2 regions of the Carnobacterium sp. 1290_CSPC genome follow, and region 2 is predicted to be linked to the other one. Evidence: predicted binding sites of a transcription regulator. Region 2 holds the regulator's gene; the other holds the start of a gene.
What was found. Region 2 encodes Rex, which represses fermentation and respiration genes when NADH is low (regulators of the CRP and FNR family bind a similar motif). Its sites were predicted from a motif close to TTGTGAANTANTTCACAA; they were not measured.

Region 1 (7,709 bases), on a different contig from region 2:
TATACTAAGAACAACCATGCAACGATAAAAATTAATAGGGTTGAAAAACGCATGCGTCCAGCTACTGCTCCTGTAATGATTGCAACCGTAATAATCGGGAACATCATTTGGAAAGCAGCGAATAAGGTATCAGGAATAACTAAACCACGTGTAGAGTCAGTTTCACTCAATCCGTTAAAGAATAGATGGGAGAAATCTCCAATGATACTGCCTTCTCCACCAAAAGAAAGAGAATAACCAACTACAAACCAAATGACAGATACAATGGCAATCGGAGCCACACTCATCAACATGGTATTGATGACATTTTTACGACGACCTAAACCGCCATAGAAAAATGCTAATCCGGGTGTCATGAAAAATACCAAAGCCGAACAAACAATAATAAAAGCAATACTTCCACTATCCATAAAAAGACCTCTTTTCTATACACATGTCAGGAAACCTTACATAACTTTTGTTTTTCCATTTGTATGTTAGATAATATATCGAAAAAAATGAAATCTGTAAATAACTTTTGAAAACTTTCTTAGTTTTTCATTAAAATATTTTAATGTTCCTTTATATACGGATTTTCAATCGCGATATACTAGTATTTATTAAATATTAACGAACGTTATTCAAGTTTATGTGAAAAAAGTTTGTATTTTCAAAGAAAAAAAAGAGTTGGCGAGAGATAACTAAGTAGTTCAGTTTTGGAGTACAAAATGACAAAATGTACTTCAAAATGGACTACTTTTTTCATTTTAACTTACATACCAAATTACATACAAAATGATTTATAAAATGCAATTGAAAATGATAATTGAATGAAAATTTGTGATTTTGTGGTATTATGATAATATAACTTATAGAAAAAATTGCTTATTCAACTAACGGGCAGGATAATGAGAAAAGGTTTTTTGATAGAAATAAGAAATTAGATGGTAAATTAGTTAAAAAGGCTGTGTTATAAATGAAAGTTTCTTTGATTGCTGCGATGGATAAGAATAGAGTGATTGGCAAAGAGAATGACATTCCTTGGAGGATTCCCAAGGACTGGGAATATGTTAAAAATACTACAAAGGGACATCCGATAATATTAGGTAGGAAGAACCTTGAATCAATCGGAAGAGCCTTACCTGACAGAAGAAATATTATTCTGACGAGAGATAAGGGGTTTACCTTTAATGGTTGTGAAATTGTTCATTCAATAGAAGATGTTTTTGAGTTATGTAAAAACGAAGAAGAAATTTTTATTTTCGGAGGAGAACAGATTTATAATTTGTTTTTCCCTTATGTTGAGAAAATGTACATCACAAAAATACATCATGAATTCGAAGGAGATACTTTTTTTCCAGAAGTGAATTATGAGGAATGGAATGAGGTATTTGCCCAAAAAGGGATAAAGAATGATAAAAATCCGTATAACTACTATTTTCATGTATATGAAAGAAAAAACTTATTGAGTTAACGGGTGCGTTAATTGAAGAAGAACAGTAAAGATAAAGCACAAGAGCTTGGGATTACTCCAAGCTCTTTTTGTCATTTGAAATAAATTATATCTTTCCAATCAAATTGTTTATCTGTAATCCCTAATCTTTGAGCAGGTGTCAAAACCTTTTTATCCGCTGATTTAAAAGGGCGACAAAAGTTGTAGTAAGTTCTTAGAATTGTAATCGCAAATTGAGCATACTTCGGATTGAAGTTAGCGTAAATATAGCTCTTCTTATCACCACGAGCTGTTGTTAATGGTCTTTCAAGAGATGATATATAACGTCTTATCTGTTGAATAAAGCTATTGGTCGAATGGTCATTAACATTTAATAGCATCTTTGCGATTTCGTTTGGTTCCAGAGCAGATAAATCCGTTCTACAATCAACTGAATAAAATCCTTTATCCTTAGTGGCTAATGGATGTTTGATAGGGTTATCGGCATATTTGCGATATCTTTCTCCATCTTTACTAATAGCCTCTTCGTGGAATTGATGACTTGTTAGTAATTCAGTTAGATAATGAGATGCCAAAGTCCGTAGAAACTTTGTTTTGAATCCTCTGATATCTCCCCAATCGAGCAGTTCTGCTTTTGCTTGTCCGAATTCTTTTAAGCATTGTTTTCTGCTTTTCGTCTTGTTAACTTGGCAAATAAAATGATGTGCATCGCTCAACCTTAATTCTTTCGTGAATACTCTATAAAAGGCGTTTCTAATAGAGAAGTCATCATCACTAATCATTCGCCATTCGTCGGCATTAACCATTTGTTTAATTAACCAATAGTGAGCAGTTGTAGTATAAGGAGCATCAACATTTAAACCATCGACAAATCTACTCCTATTAGTAATTTTCCCTAATTCGTGAAGATAAGCATTCCTATTTTCGCTATCGTTAGCGGATGGTTCTTGTGGATAATAAGACCAATCTAACCTATCATTTTTACGACTAAAAGTATTGAGATGGTCTTCTTTGAATTTTCTTGTATCTTCATTTAATTCATCCATTGAAATATTCCAATCATAGGCAACATCAGAACGGAACACATATCTTGATAAGACCTCAGCAGATACAACTATATACGTTTGCATATTAAGGTCTTCAAACCCCGTATATTTCTTTGAACCTTGTCCTTTCTTACGGACGTTATTTAGGTAGTAGTGCATCTTGTCCGTATTAAGCCACATCTCGTTAAATTTCTTTGTTTGAAGGGGTTGTGTCTCATATCGTTCTAAAAACTCCAAACAACGCCTATACAGCCACTCCAGCTTATGATAGTAGGTTCCAACTCCAATTCCTAAAATATCACAAGTACGACTGACTGAAACCCTTCCAACAACCATCTTAGCGAACATTGGAAGAATGGTGTTCTTTTGTTGGTGATAAGTAGTGGTTTCTTCTCTTTTTGGTAGAACATTAGTGAACTTCTTACACGCCTTACATTGATAGCGTTGAGATTTGCCCCTACTTTTCCCCCTTTTGTAAAATTGCTTCGGCTCATTGAATGGGGTTGATTCTTCTTCCGAGCAGCCTTCTTTATGAAATTGATAATCTGGCTCAACATCTTGGATGCTATTGATTTCTATAAGGCGTTTAATTTCTTCAACAACAGACCAATTAGATAAAGGGGTTACTGTACAGTTTTGCGATACACCTCTGCCAATAGGATTGTCATTGCAGTACATACCTTTATGACCTTTATCTTTGGAACTACCAGTCATTTTATATCGACTTGGTTTCCCTTTTACATCTTTGAATTTGTGCTGTTCTTTCCCAAAATTACAACAAAACGGATTGATGCAGTAATTATATTGAATGGGATATTCAGAACCGTTCCATTTAAAAGACGTTGGCAAGAACAACATTTTGTTATACCTTGTTGCAAATCGTTTTGGAGTTAATAAATCATATTGTTTAGCCCTATCTTTTAATTCTTCGTTTGAAATCGGAATTTTAACATCTACAATTTCATCTTCCTTCGTGGCTAATCTTTTAAGCTTGGTCATTGTCTATCAACCCACTCTATCTTTGATACCCATTTTTTCAACAATCCGCTTATTACTTCGCTTGTTGGCAATCCATTCAATAAACTTCTTATCGTCTAAAATGTTCAATAAGAATTCATCCACTGCTTCGCTTTCAGTACGCTCTGCATATTCAGCGTATTGCTTAACTATCACCCTTACTTGCTCTGATATTTCCCAATCCACAGACTTAGCGTTCTTATTTTTTGGCTCAAGAAATTGCATAGGAAAATGCACCCCTTTTTGCTTAGTAAATTGTAACCATTTTAACACACCAATTTGCATTCCTACAATAATTATTTCACGTTCGCATTTTTATATACATTTTAACTTACATTTTGTGGTGTAAATTAACAACAAACGTTGATTTAACAATAAAAAACGAGTATCAAATTCAGTTGCAATTTGATACTCATTTAGGTTTACATTTTCACTTTTTGTACTCCAAAACTGAACTACTTAAGAGATAACCAACTCTTTTTAATAAAAAATTTAGGCACCCAAGAAATGTTGGATGGTGCCATTTTCCCACATGATGTAAAACCCTAGCCCAATGAATACGACAGGGATGATGATTTTTTCATATTTTTCGATGGTTTCGGCGATTAATGGCAAACGGCTAAAGTGATATGAAATTGCGCATAAAGCGGCAACACCTACGGTAAAAACCGCTATAGCAACAAGAATTTGCCCCCATTCTAGGCTGGCGAAATAAGGGATGTATATCCCTAAATTGTCACCTCCAGAGGCGATGGTCACTAAGCTAACAGTCCAAAATAAGGATTGAGTACCGCGCCCTTCAATCTGCTCAACGGCTTCATCCGCCTCATCGTCATCAGTGAATATGGCCCGAATCCCTAAGATGAGTGGAATGATACCAAGTGTACCAATCATCCAGTCTTCTGGAACAAAATTTAACATATAGGCAAAAAAGAGACTCACTAAAACGAGCACGGCGGTGCCAAGGTACTCACCCAGATATACTTGCCAATGAATTCTTGAAAGTTATCAAGGCGAATGACGTAGCAAATATTCAATTACAAGCCAATAGCTTAGTCCCAGAAACACTTACTTCATTCAATGATAAGGTTAAAGTAGCGATTGCGAACCCTACTCAAAGAAAACGTGCGAATTAGAGGCTAGTTTTGTCCCAGCCTCTTCAATTTTGGAATTGGTCATTTTTATTCTTATTTGCGGCCGGTTACGTATGCATCTACAGCAATCAAAGCATCTGCAACGTCTTCAGCTGTGACGATATATGGCATGTTGTGAATTGTTTCGCCTTCAATTGTGGCTTGTTTCCCCACGCGAATCAAGGCGTCACGGTCTTCGGGATCCAAGTGTAATTCTTTTAGGGTAGTAGGTAAGTTTAAAGCTTGATACAGGTCGATGTAAGCATCAATTTCTTCAGTTGGACGATTTTCCATAAAGAGTTGTGTTAGCGTACCATAAGCAACTTTTTCACCGTGGGTTAGATGATGAATGTCACCTTCTAAAGCTGTGAAACCATTATGGATAGCGTGGGCAGCTGCAAGACCACCAGATTCAAAGCCCAGTCCACTAAGAAGCGTATTGGCTTCAATAACATTCTCAACTGCTGGTGTGACTACATGTTTTTCAACGGATTTAAAAGCTTTAACTCCGTCAGCGAACAAGACTTCCTTACTCTTGTCTCCAATCGCTTGAGCAGCTAAAGTTGTTTTCCCACCGGCCATGGTATCGTGGTTACCAGTCATAGTTGGCCGCATTTCAACTGCAGTTGCCAGTGCATCAGCGATTCCTGAAGCGAAGAAACGAGCTGGTGCTTGCGCAATAATTTGACTATCTAATAGGACTAAATCGGGATTCTTCTTGTAGAATCGGTATTTCTCAAATGTCCCTTCCTCAGAGTAAATAACAGATAACGCAGAAGTCGGTGCATCTGTAGAAGCAACTGTTGGTAAAATAGCTACTGGTGACTTTAGGTCATCTGCAATGGCTTTCCCTGCATCAATGGCTTTCCCACCACCCAGTGCTAAAACAAGATTTACATTATTATCTTGGCCAATTTTCGTCACGCGATCAATCTCCGCAGTAGAAGCCTCACCTTGAAAGGGCTCCCGGATAATAGTCATGCCAGCTGCTGTCAATGAGTCAGTTAGGGTTTCCCCAACAATTTCCCAAACAACATCATCTGCTAGCAGTAAGGCCTTATCACCTAACTTTTGAATGTAGTCTACAGCTACTTGACTTGTTAAAATATTTTTACCTTGAACATAATGTGCCGGACTTGCAAATACCCTAACCATAATAAACCTCCTAGTTTATGTTACAAAATTCACAATTAAAACCACATATATAAAAAGCAATAAAACTGTTAATCCTATTTACATGTGAATTATATCACAAATAAAAAGAAGATGATACTAATTTAGGGTAAGTTTCGAGAGAATAAAATATAATGATGATATAAGATATTTTGCTTCCAATTGTGGTTCAGATTTGAGATAATGTAACGCTGTAAGCAAAAATTCTAGAGTAAGTAAAAAAGCGAATAGCTTTTTTATTTTGTATTCAATTTATAAGAAAAAGAGAAAGGAATTTATTGTGGAAGAAAAGAAAAACTTTTGGCAAGAATTGCCACGACCATTTTTTATTTTAGCGCCAATGGAAGATGTGACAGATACTGTTTTTCGTCATGTAGTTCAAAAAGCAGCTAAACCAGATGTTTATTTTACTGAATTTACCAATTCAGAATCATATGTACATCCAAAAGGTCGCGATTCATTAAATTCACGATTACTATTTACAGAAGATGAAAAGCCTATCGTAGCGCATATCTGGGGAGACAACCCTGATCATTTTGCGGCAATGGCTAAAGGGATGAATGAAATGGGCTATGCTGGTTTAGATATCAACATGGGATGCCCAGCACCTAACGTGTTTAAACACGGTCGAGGATCAGGGTTAATCCTCCGTCCAGATGTAGCGGTTGAATTAATTCAAGCAGCTAAAGAAGGTGGCCTACCCGTTTCAGTGAAAACAAGACTTGGCCACCAAGACACGGAAGAATATAAAGAATGGCTTAGTCTGTTGTTAAAGCAAGATATTGCCAATTTATCGATTCATTTACGGACCAAGACGGAAATGTCTAAAGTAGACGCTCACTGGGAATTGATTCCAGAAATCAAAAAAACTACGCGACGAAATCGCACCACAAACCTTATTAACCATTAATGGTGATATTCCAAACCGTCAAGTCGGTCAAGAATTAGTGGATAAATACGGTGTTGACGGCGTCATGATTGGTCGTGGGATTTTCCATAATCCATTCGCCTTTGAAGAAGAAGCACGTGACCACTCGCCAAAAGAATTGTTGGATTTATTCAGATACCACTTGGATTTGTTCGACGAAAATGCTGCCAAAGACGGTCGTCCATATAAACCATTACGTCGTTTCTTTAAAATCTACATCCGCGCATTCCGTGGTGCCAACGACTTACGGATTGGCCTAATGGAAACTGAATCAACGGAAGAAGCACGCGCATTGCTAGATGAATTTGAAACCAAATACCTAGCGGATGCATAATATAATTGCGAATATGATAAAAAGGCCACTTTCACGTGGTCTTTTTTAGGTGGTTTCTAAAATTTTTGATATTATAAGGGTGAACACGGAAGCAGTTATGATAGCAGATATTTATAGAAGAAAAGTATCAGGTCCTTAACTTGATTCGATAAGACGGTATGAAGATGACTATACGGATATTGGGTTGGCTTATTAACCTCATCGCATTATTCCTATTTCTAACCACCGCAACACTGATTTTAATGGGGATTACGCTATGATCATTTTCATGCTCTTCCTCTTCCTAGCCTCCAAACTACCTTTAGCCATTAGATATTCAGAAGTCTTCGCAAGACTTCGAGAACCAGAAATTTTTCGGAAACTAGCCGGAGAAGGGCTTATCTTACTCGTCGCCATTATGATTCGGGTCTAGATCTATTCGGGCGTATTATTGCCATAACTTCTTGCAAAATAAAGAAACACATCTAAGCTGACAGAAAGCCTATTTACCTAAGCCCTCTGTTTTTTTTTTGATTATTCTTGGGCCGATTTCCTAATTTTGGAACAGGGTGCGGGTTAGAAAACTTGTCTCAATAAAATTGAACAATAAATTTTCTATCGATATTTCAGCACCTTTGGAGCTAAAAATTGCGAGTGCATCTATTAA
Region 2 (7,709 bases):
ACCTAATTGATCAATTGTCGTATCTTTTAATTCAAGTCCTAAATCTTCAGTAATTACTTGACCACCTGTTAGGATAGATAAATCTTCTAACATTGCTTTACGACGGTCACCAAAGGCTGGCGCTTTTACCCCAACGACGTTGAAAGTACCACGGATTTTATTCAACACTAATGTAGGTAATGCTTCACCATCAATATCATCAGCTACTAATAATAATGCACGACCTTCTTGAACAACTTGTTCTAGAACTGGCAAGATGTCTTGGATATTAGAAATCTTTTTATCTGTTAATAAAATATAAGGATTTTCTAAAACGGCTTCCATCTTGTCATTGTCAGTTACCATATATTGAGATAGGTAACCACGGTCAAATTGCATACCTTCAACAACATCTAGAGAGGTATCAATTGATTGAGATTCTTCAATAGTGATGACGCCATCTTGGCCAACTTTTTCCATTGCTTCTGCAATTAAGTCACCAACTTCGCTGTCGCCTGATGAAATTGACGCAACGTTAGCGATTGCGCCTTTAGAATCTACAGGAACTGAAATTTCAGATAAACGATCTGAAGCTACGCGAATTGCTTTGTCAATCCCGCGACGAACACCCACTGGGTTAGCACCAGCAGTAACGTTTTTCATACCTTCAGTTACAATTGCTTGAGTTAGAACAGTGGCAGTTGTTGTACCGTCACCAGCGATATCATTTGTTTTTGAAGCTACTTCAGCAACTAGTTTTGCACCCATATCTTCAAATTTATCTTCTAATTCAATTTCTTTAGCGATGGTTACACCATCGTTAGTGATTAGCGGCGAACCATAACTTTGGTCTAAAACAACATTACGACCTTTTGGTCCTAAAGTTACTTTCACCGTATCAGCTAATATATCAATCCCACGAACCATTGATTGACGTGCATCTTCTGAAAATTTAATATCTTTTGCCATTTATTCATTCACCTCATAAAATTTCATACTGTTATTAATCTGTAAATATTGATAAATTGACTAATCTACAATTGCGATAATATCGCTTTCTTTAATAATTAATAATTCTTGACCATCATATTCAAATGTTGAACCTGCATATTTTTCAAATAGAACGCGGTCGCCTTCTTTCAATTGTGATGTGAAATCTTCCGTATTCTCAGCAACTGCTTCAACAACACCTACTTGTTGTTTCTCTTTGGCAGCTGACGGTAATACGATACCTGAAACTGTTTGCTCTTTAGCCTCTTCAACTCTCACAACTGCGCGTCCGTTTAATGGTTTAATCATTTACATGTCCCTCCATTTATATAAAATATCTGTCAAACCCAAGCTAAATTACTTGGTTATTTTAGAGATTAGCACTCTCTATGTTTGACTGCTAACCTCTACATTTCTTATCTTAAAACAATCAAATATGAATTGCAAGAGAAAGATTGACTTTTTTTGACCTATTTTTCTTTATAAGTCGAAAACCTTGATTTTATGCGGAATTTAAGTTATTTTTAGTAGTTGAAGAATGTGGTAAATTTTGATAAAAGTCAAAATATGTTATATAAGAGAGGAATGTCAGTTTTTTTATGTTAAAAGGACCAGTAATATTTTTATTACTATTCAAACTAGTATTTATTTTCCTAGCCGTTACCTTCGCCATCGGCAGTGTGGAAGGTTCTGGATGGAATTGGACAGTATACTTAGCACTAGCTGTTGCAGCGTATGAAATAGTTGACTTGTTAAAGACGCTAAACGTACTACGCCAATTTAATTCGAAATCATAATCTTTTTATTTATTGTAATTTAGTAAAAATTGCAAACAATTTAAGATTTCATATGTGAAATTCAACAAACTTCCCCTGCAATTAAGGTAAAAAAAGGCCGAGACTAAAGATCTCGGCTTATTCGCTTGCTAGCATATAGCTAGCACATATATTATGAATTTGTTGAGATGAAGTAGATTAAGGTTTGCAGTTCGTTCGTGAAGTCTACATCTTGCACCCGGATACTATCCGGTACATCTAATCTCACTGGCGTAAAGTTCAAGATGCCTTTGATACCTGCTTGTTCTAACGATGGTATCATATCTTGAGCAACTGCTTCAGGTACCGAGAGGATGACCACTTCTATATCCATTAATTTTAATTGTTGCGTCAAATCCTTCATATCATAAACAGGCACACCATTGTGGACCGTACCAATGATATCCTGATTGATATCAAAAGCAGCACCAATTCGTATGTTGTTTGACTTTTTAAAGTTATAGTTCAATAAGGCATTACCAAGATTACCTACACCAACTAATGCAACTGTTGTTAAACGATCTTGGCTTAGTGTCTTACCAAAGAAGTCTAATAAAGCATCAATATCATAGCCATACCCTCGTTTACCTAAGGCACCAAAGTATGAAAAGTCACGTCTAATCGTTGCACTTTCAACTTTCACTGCTTCACTTAATTCTGTAGAAGAAACACGTGTTTTCCCCATATTTTTAAATACACGTAGGTAACGGTGGTAGAGCGGTAATCTTTTGGCGGTTGCTTTGGGTATTTTACGCATGTTCAGTCCTCTTTCTAGTTTAGAAAATAATTTCTTAAACAGTATAACAAGTTTGTGAAAATAACACAAGGGTGTTTCATTCGTGATTTTTAGTATATGTTAAATAATGCAATTTTTTATAAAATGTTTCCAGTGATTACTCAAATTTTTTTGTGGTAAAATAATAAGACTATCTAATGAAAGGATCATGCCTACTATGATCATATTACAAGGTTCAAATCTAGCTAGACGCTATGGCGTAGAAGTTATTTTTGAAAACGTACAACTGACAATCCAACACAACAGTCGCATCGCGCTAGTTGGCCGTAATGGTGCCGGTAAGTCAACATTATTAAAAATGTTGGCCAACATTCAAGCACCTGATGACGGTCAAGTTTCCTTAACTAAAGGAACAACCATCGCCTATATGGACCAACACACAGCCGTCTCTGGTGATCGAACAATTTATGAAGAAATGGTTTCCGTATTTGAACCTGTAATCAAATTAATAAAGGAATCAGAAACCGCTGCGCTTGCCTTAGCAGATGAAGAACTTATGCAAGATACAGAGGCATATGAAGTTGCGCTCAATCGCTATGACAAACTTCAAGAAGACTTGATTCGCTTTAATGCGTACGGATACGAATCTGAAATCCGCATGGTATTACACGGTTTCCAATTTTTTGACGAAGACTATAGCCGTAAGATTTCAACACTTTCTGGAGGTCAACGAACGCGTCTTGCTTTAGCGAAAATCCTACTCGAGAAGAAAGATTTACTCATTCTAGATGAGCCAACTAACCACCTAGATATCGAGACTTTGACTTGGCTTGAAAACTATCTACCAAAGTATCCTGGTGCCTTATTAATCGTATCCCATGACCGGTATTTTTTAGATGCCGTTACCAATGAGACTTATGAAATGGCGCACCAAGGTATCCATTATTATAAAGGGAATTATTCATTCTACTTGAAAGAACGGGCACAGCGTCTCACCATGCAAATGAAAGCTTACGAAAAGCAGCAAGAAGAGATCGCCAAATTAGAAGACTATGTAGCACGTAATATTGTGCGCGCCTCAACGACAAAAATGGCACAGTCACGTCGTAAGCAATTAGAGAAAATGACCAAAATTGAAAAGCCATTAAACGATGAAAAAACCGCACGCATTCAGTTCTCCGTTGCTGAAAGTTCTGGGAATGATGTTTTACAAACCAATAAATTAGCCGTCGGGTATAGTCCAGATAAAGTTTTGGCTGAACCTATCTCATTCCAGCTACGCAAACAGGAAGCAATTGCAATTGTTGGACCAAATGGTGTAGGTAAATCAACCTTACTCAAAACAATTATTAAACAAATTCCAGCTATACGCGGCACTATCGAATATGGCGCTCACTTACAAATTGGGTACTATGACCAAGAATTAGGCAATTTAAATTCAAAAAAAGATGTACTTCACGAGTTATGGGACGAACATCCATCCATGATGGAACGAGATGTTCGCACTATTCTTGGCTCCTTCTTATTTACTGGAAATGATGTGACCAAGTCTGTAGCAACACTTTCTGGTGGGGAAAAAGCCCGACTTGAATTGGCGAAACTCGCTTTGGAACATGATAATTTCCTGATTCTCGATGAACCAACCAACCATTTGGATATTGATTCTAAAGAAGTATTAGAGAATGCCTTGATCGAATATGATGGTACCCTATTATTTGTCAGCCATGATAGGTACTTCATCAACCGGATTGCTACCTCTGTTTTAGAAATTAATCCTGATGGTTCCACGCTTTATCTTGGTGACTATGATTATTATGTGGCTAAAAAAGCGTCAGAAGAAGAACGTCTTGCTTTACTAGCAGCTGAAAGCAACGATGAAAAGGTAGAAAAAACAACTACTCAACCCACCTCCGAGACGAAACAGGCTTTTCAACTATCTAAAGAGAAACAAAGAGAACAACGAAAATTACAGCGTGAAATTACCCAACATGAAGAGGCAATGGCTGATTTAGAAGGAAAAATTGAAGAAATCCAATTGGATATGACAAAACCTGAATTTCTTGATGATTTTGAGAAATTAAACGAATTAAATCAATCCCTTCAAGAAGCAGAAAAAGCCTTAGACCAAGTGATGACCGCTTGGGAAGAAGCTGCAACGAAATTAGAAAACTTATAAAAGCAAAAACAAGGTAAGCCCTTTAAAGAAAATATGGCTTACCTTGTTTTTTTATCAACTATACCAAATAGTTGTTATTTCAAAAATACCGCATCATCTACTTGGTATTTATCTCCTTCTACCCCTTTTCGAACGTCATCAATTCTTGTTTTGGTTGCTTGACGAAAGAAGGCCAAGTCGTTCAATACCGTGACGAATTGGAATCCTTGTTCAATTCGGTTGATTGCATCTTGTGCATTAGCTGTAAAGATGCCTGGAATTTTACCCGCTTCTTTACATGCTTTAAGGACTTTTTGAATATTGGCTTCAAGTTCTGGACTTGTTGATGGGTCTTCAACACCCATGGCATGCGCTAGGTCAAGACGACCGATGTACACACAGTCAATTCCTTCAACACTCACGATTTCTTCAACGTTGTCAACCGCTTCTGGGGTCTCACATTGCACAATGACCATGGATTTTTCGTCTACTTCACCCTTATTATAGTTTTCATAGGCACCCCAAAGTGGCCCACGCCCAATCCCTTTACCGCGGATACCAATAGGTGGCATTTTAGTATTTTGAATCACGAATTCCGCTTGTGCTTTGGTATTGACCATTGGAATCATCAATCCATGCAAACCGATATCCAACATTCGACCCATCATTGGACCGTCTTCAGGATTGTAAACACGGGCATATGGGGCAGTACCGTATAATTCGGCTGCACGCAACATGTCTAAGGCTGTTTCTAAGCTTGTTTGAGCATGTTCGAAGTCAATCATAGCAAAGTCGAAGCCATTGACCCCTAAAATTTCCGTATTTAACGAAGAGCTTGATGCCACAAAAGCACCGATAGCATAGCCTTTTTCAGCAATTTTTTCTTTTACAAGGTTGCGCATTTCCATTTATATCATCCTTTTCCCGTCTTTAGTCCTATTCAAATCAGTCCTAATGTCTCTATTTCTAATTAGTCAATAATGTTAAAGCCTTGGTAGCCTTGTTCTTTCAAGAATTGGCTGTAAGCTTCGTTGTAGTCTTCACGCGCTGGGGCGAAAATATCCACATTCACCACTGTTTCTGGCGAATCGTACACATGAATATAATGTTCAACGCCCTTCGGCACGACTACCCATGAGCCTGCCTTCATGCGGAACGGCTCACCGTCAACGTAATAGTCACATTCACCTTGTAATATCCAGGCGATTTGTTGGTGGTCATCATGCGTATGTGGACGTAAGTCGTTGCCATTCTCTACTCGGTTAACTGTTACATTGACGCCGTCACCTGACATGGCGAACACGGCTTGGTCAATCCCCGGGCGTAGTGGACGGTAGGGAATCTCATTGATGTTTCCAAAATCTACATTTTCTAGTGCCATGATGCATTCCTCCAATATTGATACTTTGTTTTTATTAAAACTTTATGAGTTTTTTGATTGGTGTCACCTTACCATCTCATTTTATTAAAAGCAACAAGAGAAAGTATTTGCCAACGAAACCTTTTGATATTGTCCTGGGGATCTCTGGAAAAATGGTTGACCAACTTTTTCTGGCCTTCTATGAAGGAAATGACATCTTTTGGTCAAGTTTAGGGGCATATTATGTCAAAATAAGCATCTTTCAAAATGTACAATTTTTGTTTCCAACTCGTTTTCAGCTGACAAAGTGGTTCAGCTCACCCTCATAAAGCTCACCATTTTCTCATTTACAAAAATATTACAATTGAACGAATCCCTTGATACATATATGATTAACCCCTTTTGATGTTTCAAAAATGACATTAAATTAAAAATAAATGTGGGAAAGACTTGTTAAAATGAAAATATGATGATAATATAGCACTAACTTAAATCAAAGGAGTGAGACCAATATGACAATGCATACAGATTTTACAAATATGACCAACACCTCTTGGTCAATGACCTCTACTGATCACCAGACACATACATCTTTATTATTATTATTAGCTAACTAGGATTGTTCCAACATATGGAAGAGTCCTATTTCTCGTGAATGCGGGCTCTTAGCTAGTAAGACTGCGGGCCGCATAAACGGTTCGCAGTCTTTTTTGTTTCTGATGATCGGCTTTTAAGTGAATTTGATTAATATGACTCACAATATCTGGTTCCAAAAGTCAGAATTATCCGACGCTTCCCAAAATACTCTAATTACCTACAGTAATAGTTCTACTCTTGGTCTAGTGCGTATATTCTAAGCGACTTTTGTCTCACCTCAACTTAACCCTCGAAAGGAGTTTTTCAAATGCAAGATGTCGTAATCGTAGCTGCACAAAGAACCCCCATCGGATCATTCGGTGGCGTATTTAAAAATATTTCCGCTGTTGACTTAGGTAAGGTAGCCGTTCAAGGTGCCATGGCTAAGGCCAACATTGATCCAACCCTAGTAGATGAGGTCATCTTCGGTAACGTCTTAAGCGCAGGTTTAGGTCAAAACGTGGCCCGTCAGGTTGCGGTTGCCGCCGGAATACCTGTAGAAAAACCAGCTTTCGCTGTCAATAAGGTTTGCGGTTCAGGTTTGAAAGCTGTCGCCCTTGCCGCTCAAAGTATTATGGTGGGCGAATCGGACGTCGTGGTTGCTGGCGGGACCGAAAATATGAGCCAAGCGCCTTACATTGTTGAAGATGCACGTTGGGGTATGCGAATGGGCGACCAGAAAGTAGTCGACACCATGATTAAAGACGGTTTAACCGACGCCTTCAACAACTATCATATGGGGATTACCGCAGAAAACATTGTTGAAAAATATGGATTCACTAGAGAAGATCAAGATGCCCTAGCCGTTTCCAGCCAACAAAAAGCGGAAGCCGCCATCAATGACAATAAATTCAAAGATGAAATTACACCCGTTGCTGTGCCTCAAAGACGCGGCGACGATATCCAAATCGAAGCGGATGAATATCCAAAAGCTGGTGTTACCCAAGAATCATTAGCTAAATTAAGACCAGCCTTCAAGCGTGACGGCGGATCTGTTACAGCAGCCAACTCTTCTGGTATTAACGACGGGGCTGCAGC

Region 1: the regulator Rex is predicted to act here: its motif matches at 5,866-5,883, upstream of AC973_RS03085 (glycerol dehydrogenase).

Annotation. Positions count from the first base shown of each region.
Region 1 covers NZ_JVVG01000039.1:1,364-9,072, forward strand. Annotated here, with positions in the region: gene AC973_RS03060 (ammonium transporter) at 1-410, opposite strand, end outside; gene dfrG (trimethoprim-resistant dihydrofolate reductase DfrG) at 956-1,453, shown strand; gene AC973_RS03070 (hypothetical protein) at 1,525-3,477, opposite strand; gene AC973_RS03075 (hypothetical protein) at 3,484-3,720, opposite strand; gene AC973_RS03080 (cadmium resistance transporter) at 3,988-4,449, opposite strand; gene AC973_RS09945 (hypothetical protein) at 4,494-4,631, shown strand; gene AC973_RS03085 (glycerol dehydrogenase) at 4,683-5,783, opposite strand; partial or broken gene AC973_RS03090 (tRNA dihydrouridine synthase) at 6,142-7,063, shown strand; gene AC973_RS03095 (SIS domain-containing protein) at 7,642-7,709, shown strand, end outside.
Region 2 covers NZ_JVVG01000076.1:63,241-70,949, forward strand. Annotated here, with positions in the region: gene groL (chaperonin GroEL) at 1-948, opposite strand, end outside; gene AC973_RS07095 (co-chaperone GroES) at 1,009-1,278, opposite strand; gene AC973_RS07105 (redox-sensing transcriptional repressor Rex) at 1,918-2,541, opposite strand; gene AC973_RS07110 (ABC-F family ATP-binding cassette domain-containing protein) at 2,738-4,696, shown strand; gene AC973_RS07115 (HpcH/HpaI aldolase family protein) at 4,771-5,583, opposite strand; gene AC973_RS07120 (cupin domain-containing protein) at 5,646-6,056, opposite strand; gene AC973_RS07130 (acetyl-CoA C-acetyltransferase) at 6,940-7,709, shown strand, end outside.